2 regions of the Brevibacterium sp. Lmc1 genome follow, and region 1 is predicted to be linked to the other one. Evidence: predicted binding sites of a transcription regulator. Region 1 holds the regulator's gene; the other holds the start of a gene.
The links. Region 1 encodes HrcA, which represses chaperone genes, less so after heat shock. Its sites were predicted from a motif close to TTNGCACTCGNNNNNNNCGAGTGCNAA; they were not measured.

Region 1 (3,479 bases):
CAACGTCCCGATGGTCGGCATGCGGCCATCCGATGCGACGCAGTATTCCCGTCTTCCAATCCTCACCGCGAGGGACGACCGGCCATTCGCGGATGCCGACGACGTGGGGCTTCACCGCTTGCCAGATATCGACGTACGGGTGACCGATGATGTGGACGACATCGCGGTAGCGCGGATCGGCACGGACCGCCTCGGCGATCTTCGATTCCTTCGTCCCATTAACCAGATGGTCGGCGAGGACACCGACTCGATGGTCCCGATCCGGACCGAAGGCCTCGAGCTTGTCGGTGACATCATCGAGACCGCCCAAGGGTTCGACGACGACGCCTTCGATGCGCAGATCATCGCCCCAGATCTTCTCGACGAGTTCGGCGTCGTGCTTGCCCTCGACCCAGATCCGCGACCCACGAGCCACCCGAGCCTTCGCGCCGACCACGGCGCGAGACCCCGACGCCGTCCGTCCGGGCTGCTGCGCCTTCTTCTTCGGCAGCTGCACATCGACGGGCCGGCCCTCGAGGAGGAAGCCCGGTCCCAGGGGAAAGGCACGCACCTTGCCGACGCGATCTTCGAGCTTGACGACGACACCGGCCGTGGTCTTCTCCGCGCCGACGACAGCACCGACATAGCCGCTCATCGCATCCTCGAGAACCATGCCCAGGCCGAGCTCGACCTGGCGGGACTTCTTCGGACGGTGCGACGACGGGGAGGAACCGGAGAGCACATCGGGACCATATCGATCAAAAGCATTCACGGGCACCCACCATAATCAAGGACGGTCCCGCAGGCGTGCAGACCCGCAGGCCACCCCTGAAATGAATTCCGGGAACGAGAGGCGTAGAATTGGCACTCAGACTCACAGAGTGCCAAGCGCAGGCACGGGACCGCGATGGATCGGCGAGACGGAGAGGAGATCCGCGATGAACGACAGCAGACGTGCACAGGTGCTGCGCGCCATCGTCGAGGACTTCGTCGCCACCAACGAACCCGTGGGATCGAAGGCGATCGTCCAGCGCCACACCCTCGGCGTCTCTCCCGCCACGATCCGCAACGATATGGCCGCGCTCGAACAAGAGGGCTATATCGCCCAGCCCCACACCTCTGCCGGACGGATCCCCACCGACCTCGGCTACCGGATGTTCGTCGACCGGATCGACGAGTTCAAACCGCTGACCACCGCCGAGCGGCGCGCGATCTTTCAGCTCATCGACGGCGACGTCGATCTCGACGAGATGCTCGACCGCACCGTCCGCGTCCTCTCCGGCCTCACCCGACAGGTCGCGCTCATCCAATACCCGACGGTGTCGCGGGCGCGCATCAAGCACATCGAGATCGTCGGTCTCGGACCCGGCCGGATCCTCGTCGTCCTCATCACCGATGCCGGCCAGGTCGAGCAGAAGACCGTGATCACCCCGAGCCCGCTCGACGAAGACGCCGTCCGCGGACTGCGCGATCAGATCAACGCCGAATTCGCCGGACGCACACTCGCGCAGGTCTTCGGATCGGCCCCCGCCGCCGAGGCGACCGCCACCGAATCGAGTGAGCCGACCGCTCGTGACGACTCCGGGCTCAAACAGGTCAGAGCCGCCGTCGTCGACCTCGTGGCCGCGACGCGTGAAGAGCGCATCATCATGGCCGGCACCGCGAACCTCGCCCGCTCCGGAAGCGAATTCGGAGAGAAGATGGCCCCGATCCTCGAAGCCTTCGAAGAACAGGTCGTCCTGCTCAGGCTGCTCACCTCGATGGCAGAAGACCACGAGGAGATCAGCGTGCGCATCGGGCGTGAGAATACTCACGAATCATTCAGCTCGACTTCCGTCGTCGCCGCCGAATATGGTCATGACGCGGGTTCCTCGGCCAGACTGGCAGTGCTCGGCCCGACCCGAATGGACTATCCGACGACGATCTCGGCAGTCCGTGCCGTCGCCAAATACGTGTCCTCGATCCTCGATCGAGGGTAGGTCCCTTGACATCGACCAGGGGCACCCGCAGGCGGGCAGCGCATCACCGGTGAGCACCGCGCAAGGACGCAGCCACCACCACGAACAGAGAAGACCACTACGTCAGGGAGAGAGAAGTTTCTGTGGCCGATCACTATGAAACACTCGGAGTGTCCAAAGATGCTTCCGCGGCTGAGATCAAGTCGTCGTACCGGAAGCTGGCACGCAAGTACCACCCGGACGTCAATCCCGGTCACGAGGACGAATTCAAGGCCATCTCACTGGCCTACGATGTGCTCTCCGACCCGGAGAAGCGCCGCAACTACGATATGGGCGGCGGCGAGAACGGTCAGGGCTTCCCGGCCGGCGGCGGATTCGGCGGATTCGGCGACATCTTCGAGACCTTCTTCGGCGGCGGCGGCGGTCAGGCCGGGGGTCCGATCCCGCGCACCCAGCGCGGCAAGGATGCCCTCGTCGGAGTCAATATCGACCTGAAGACCGCGGCCTTCGGCGGCACCGTCGACCTCGATGTCACCACTGCAGTCGTCTGCGACACCTGTTCGGGCGCCGGCACGCAGGAAGGCACGAAGATCGAGACCTGCTCGCTGTGCCACGGAGCCGGCAGCGTCCAGCGCATGACCCGGACCCTGCTGGGTCAGATGGTCACGAACCAGACCTGCAACTCCTGCCACGGCTTCGGCACCGTCATCCCGAACCCCTGCCTCAACTGCCAGGGCGACGGACGAGTGCGCAAACAGCGGACCATGAAGATCCGGATCCCCGCCGGGGTCTCCGACGGCACCCGCATCCAGCTGAGCAGCCAGGGTGAGGTCGGCCCCGGAGGCGGACCCGCCGGTGACCTCTTCGTCGAGGTCATGGTCACCCGCCACGAGGTCTTCCAGCGCGACGGCGACAACCTCCGGGCCGCCGTCTCCGTGCCGATGACCGCAGCGACCCTGGGTGCGACCATCCCGTTCGAGACCTTCGACGGCACTCAGGACCTCACCATCGCCGCCGGCACCCAGTCCGGCACCATCGTCAAACTTCCCGGGCTCGGAGCCGCCCGCCTGCGTTCGGAGACCCGCGGCGACCTGCTCATCACCGTCGACGTCCTCACCCCGGACAAACTCGACGACGAACAGCGCGAACTGCTCGAGAAACTCGCCGAACTGCGCGGCGAAGAGACTCCGCGCGCCCAGATCTCGACCGAGAACCGCGGAATGTTCTCCCGCATGCGTGAGAGGTTCGCCGGTCGGTGAGTCTTCCCGTCTTCCGTTCCGCCACCGCCGCCGAGGCGGTCGTCGGGTCCGCCCTCACCCTCGGTGAGGACGTGGCCGGGCATGCGGTGCGGGTGCGTCGGATCGGTCCCGGCGAGGAGATCGACATCGTCGACGGGGAAGGCACACGTGCGCGCGGAACCGTCACGGCCGCCTCGGCGAATGAGCTGACGATCGATGTCACCGAGGTGACGGTCGAGGAGCGCACGGGCCCGCGCCTCGTCCTCGTCCAAGCCCTGGCCAAGGGCGACCGGGACCTGCGGGC
Region 2 (3,479 bases), 1.1 Mb from region 1:
ACCACGCGATCCGTGAGCGCTTCGACATGTCAGCCACCAGCTACTTCCAGATCCTCAACTCGCTTCTCGACAATCCTGCAGCTCTGGCCAGCGACCCCATGCTGGTCAAGCGCCTTCGCCGTATCCGCAGCACGCGGCAGAGCGAACGCGCCCAAGCCCGCGTCTCGAGGTAGACATGACCGACGAATTCGACGAGATCGAGCCCGGCCGGCGCAGCGGTGCCCATCGACAGGAGTCCGCGGCGTCGTCGAACATCGGTGCCATCTCGCTGGTCATCATCCTCGCCCTGGTCGCTGTCCTGCTGGTCGTGGCCGCCATCAACATCATCTTCTCCTCGATGGGCAACCCCGAGTCGAAGATCGCCGACCCTCCGACCTCCGAATCGGCGTCGGCCGAACCCTCACCGAGTGAGAGCGAAGTCAGCGTCGCAGACGATTCGATCACCGTCGACGTGCTCAACGGCTCCGGCGTCTCCGGTGCAGCGAAGAAGTTCTCCGAGGCTGTCGAAGAGAAGGGCTGGAAGCTCGGGCAGGTCGGCAACTACTCGACGAACCTCTCTGATTCGACCGTGTACTACAACGGCGAGGAGAACGCGTCCCAGGCCAAGCTCGTCGCCAAGTCGCTGGGAGTCTCCGCCACCGAGGCCTCGTCCGACTTCGAAGCCGACATCACGGTCGTCATCTGTTCGGACATCGCCGATCGCGGACCCGAACCCAGTGGAGGCGGGGACTCGGAGTGATCCGAAGCGATTCGGCGGCGCGGCAGCGCGACTGAGTCGGCGGGATCGGTTCGGCCTCGGCCGCCTCGGCGATGAGGGCATGAGACGGCGGGGCTCCTTGGTTGCGGTCGGGTCATGGGACGGTGGGCCGCCTCGGCGAATTCCTGACCGAATGGTCTGATTTCATTTGCCGCGATCCCCGCTGTGAACAGGGCAGAAACCCTTAGGTAACGAATCTATAACAGTGTTGAACCGCTCTAGGTGGGATGCGCGCCTGCGGTAGAGTTGCAACAGCTAGGCAAGCACAGCACCTTGTGTTCTATTCGTGCTTCACCGAGATTATTCTCTAGAGGTCAATGAGAGAAGTCGCGGGGTCAGTTGAGTTTTACTAGCTTCCGTATCTCGGGTGGGGTCATCTGATCGCGGCTGCGATGCGGGATTTCAATGGCACTGCACTGTATGGAGAAGTAATGGCACAAGGTACCGTCAAGTGGTTCAACGCTGAAAAGGGCTATGGATTCATCACCCTTGAAGGCGACAACCAGGACGTGTTCGTTCACTGGAGCGCAATCCAGATGGACGGCTACCGCTCTCTCGAAGAGGGCCAGCAGGTTCAGTTCGAAGTTGGAGAAGGACAAAAGGGTCCTCAGGCGGAGTCCGTCACCCTCCTCTGAGACTGGCTGCTGTCAGCACAGTTTTCTGATCCGCTGCGGCGGGGAGTCGGAACGGCCTTCGGGCCGACCGGCACCAATCGCACGGGGGAAGCGCCGAGCAGGCAACTGCTCGGCGCTTTTCAGTGCCCGCGGGGCCCGGGGGCCGCGTCGGGTGCACCCGTGCGCATGGACTTCGATTCAGCCCAGTGTGAGTTGAGCAGCCCATGTTGAAAACAGGGCTACTCGCCATAAATTGGGCTGTTCGAAATCGTGGGCAATCGGGCCTGCGCCAAGCGTTTCGCGCTGGGCCGAACTGCCCGCTGCGCCTCCATCGCGCGCCGACAACTCGCGGATCTGAACTGCCCTCGCCCATCTTGGCGGGCGACAAACATTTGCACTCGCATGGGGAGAGTGCTAAATCTAGTACTGGTGAAAACCGATGGGTTCCCACCAGTCGTCTCGAGAGCGTGGTCCATATGTGGAATGGAACATGCGGACACACTCTCTGCCGTCGCGGGCGTTGACGACTGCTCTGGATTCCCACTCCACTCCATCAGGGAGGATCTAAGCCACTATGGCAAAGATGATTGCATTCGACGAAGAAGCTCGTCGAGGACTCGAAGCTGGCCTCAACCAGCTTGCGGACGCGGTCAAGGTGACCCTTGGACCCCGCGGTCGCAATGTCGTGCTCGAAAAGCAGTGGGGCGCACCGACCATCACCAACGATGGCGTCTCCATTGCCAAGGAGATCGAACTCGAGGACCCCTACGAGAAGATCGGCGCCGAGCTCGTCAAGGAAGTCGCCAAGAAGACTGACGACGTCGCAGGCGACGGAACCACCACCGCTACCGTGCTCGCACAGGCTCTCGTCCGCGAAGGCCTGCGCAACGTGGCAGCCGGTGCTGATCCGCTCAGCCTCAAGCGCGGTATCGAGAAGGCCGTTGAGGCCGTCACGAACGTCCTGCTGAACAACGCCATCGACATCGAGACCAAGGAACAGATCGCCGCCACCGCTGGCATCTCCGCCGGAGATCCCGCAATCGGTGAACTGATCGCCGAGGCCATCGACAAGGTCGGAAAGGAAGGCGTCGTCACCGTCGAGGAGTCCAACACCTTCGGACTCGAGCTCGAACTGACCGAGGGTATGCGCTTCGACAAGGGCTACATCTCCGGTTACTTCGTCACCGACACCGATCGCCAGGAAGCTGTCCTTGAGGATCCCTACATCCTCATCGTCAACTCCAAGATCTCGAACGTGAAGGACCTGCTGCCCGTCCTCGAGAAGGTCCAGCAGTCCAACAAGCCGCTGTTCATCATCGCCGAAGACGTCGAGGGCGAAGCCCTGGCCGTCCTGGTGCTGAACAAGCTAAAGGGCACCTTCAAGTCCGTGGCCGTCAAGGCTCCGGGCTTCGGTGACCGTCGCAAGGCTCAGCTCGCCGACATCGCCATCCTCACCGGTGGCCAGGTCGTGTCCGAGGAAGTCGGGCTCAAGCTCGACAGCGTGACCACCGATCTGCTGGGCACCGCCCGCAAGGTCGTCATCACCAAGGACGAGACCACCATCGTCGAGGGCGCCGGGGACGCCGAGGAGATCGCCGGACGGGTCGCTCAGATCCGCGCCGAGATCGAGAACTCGGACTCCGACTACGACCGTGAGAAGCTGCAGGAACGTCTGGCCAAGCTGGCCGGCGGTGTTGCAGTCATCAAGGCCGGAGCCGCCACCGAGGTTGAGCTCAAGGAAACCAAGCACCGCATCGAAGATGCCGTGCGCAATGCCAAGGCTGCTGTGGAAGAGGGAATCGTCGCCGGTGGCGGCGTCTCGCTCATCCAGGCTGGCAAGGCCGCATTCGCCGACCTCGCACTCGAGGGAGACGAGGCCACCGGTGCCAACATCGTCAAGGTTGCCATCGAAGCCCCGCTGAAGCAGATCGCCACGAACGCCGGCCTCGAAGCCGGTGTGGTTGCCGACAAGGTCGCCAACCTCGAAGCCGGATTCGGTCTCAACGCCGCAACCGGTGAGTACGAGGACCTGCTGGCCGCCGGCATCAACGACCCGGTCAAGGTGACCCGCTCTGCCCTGCAGAACGCCGCCTCGATCGCCGGTCTGT

Region 2: groL (chaperonin GroEL) is a predicted target of HrcA. The motif match lies at 1,763-1,789, and genes of this name have one in related genera.

The regions. Positions count from the first base shown of each region.
Region 1 covers NZ_CM172803.1:2,329,599-2,333,077, reverse strand. The annotation lists gene AC239G_RS10505 (DUF3097 family protein) at 1-757, opposite strand, end outside; gene hrcA (heat-inducible transcriptional repressor HrcA) at 918-1,958, shown strand; gene dnaJ (molecular chaperone DnaJ) at 2,081-3,196, shown strand; gene AC239G_RS10490 (16S rRNA (uracil(1498)-N(3))-methyltransferase) at 3,193-3,479, shown strand, end outside.
Region 2 covers NZ_CM172803.1:3,386,969-3,390,447, reverse strand. The annotation lists gene AC239G_RS15180 (DUF3263 domain-containing protein) at 1-173, shown strand, start outside; gene AC239G_RS15175 (LytR C-terminal domain-containing protein) at 176-739, shown strand; gene AC239G_RS15170 (cold-shock protein) at 1,189-1,392, shown strand; gene groL (chaperonin GroEL) at 1,946-3,479, shown strand, end outside.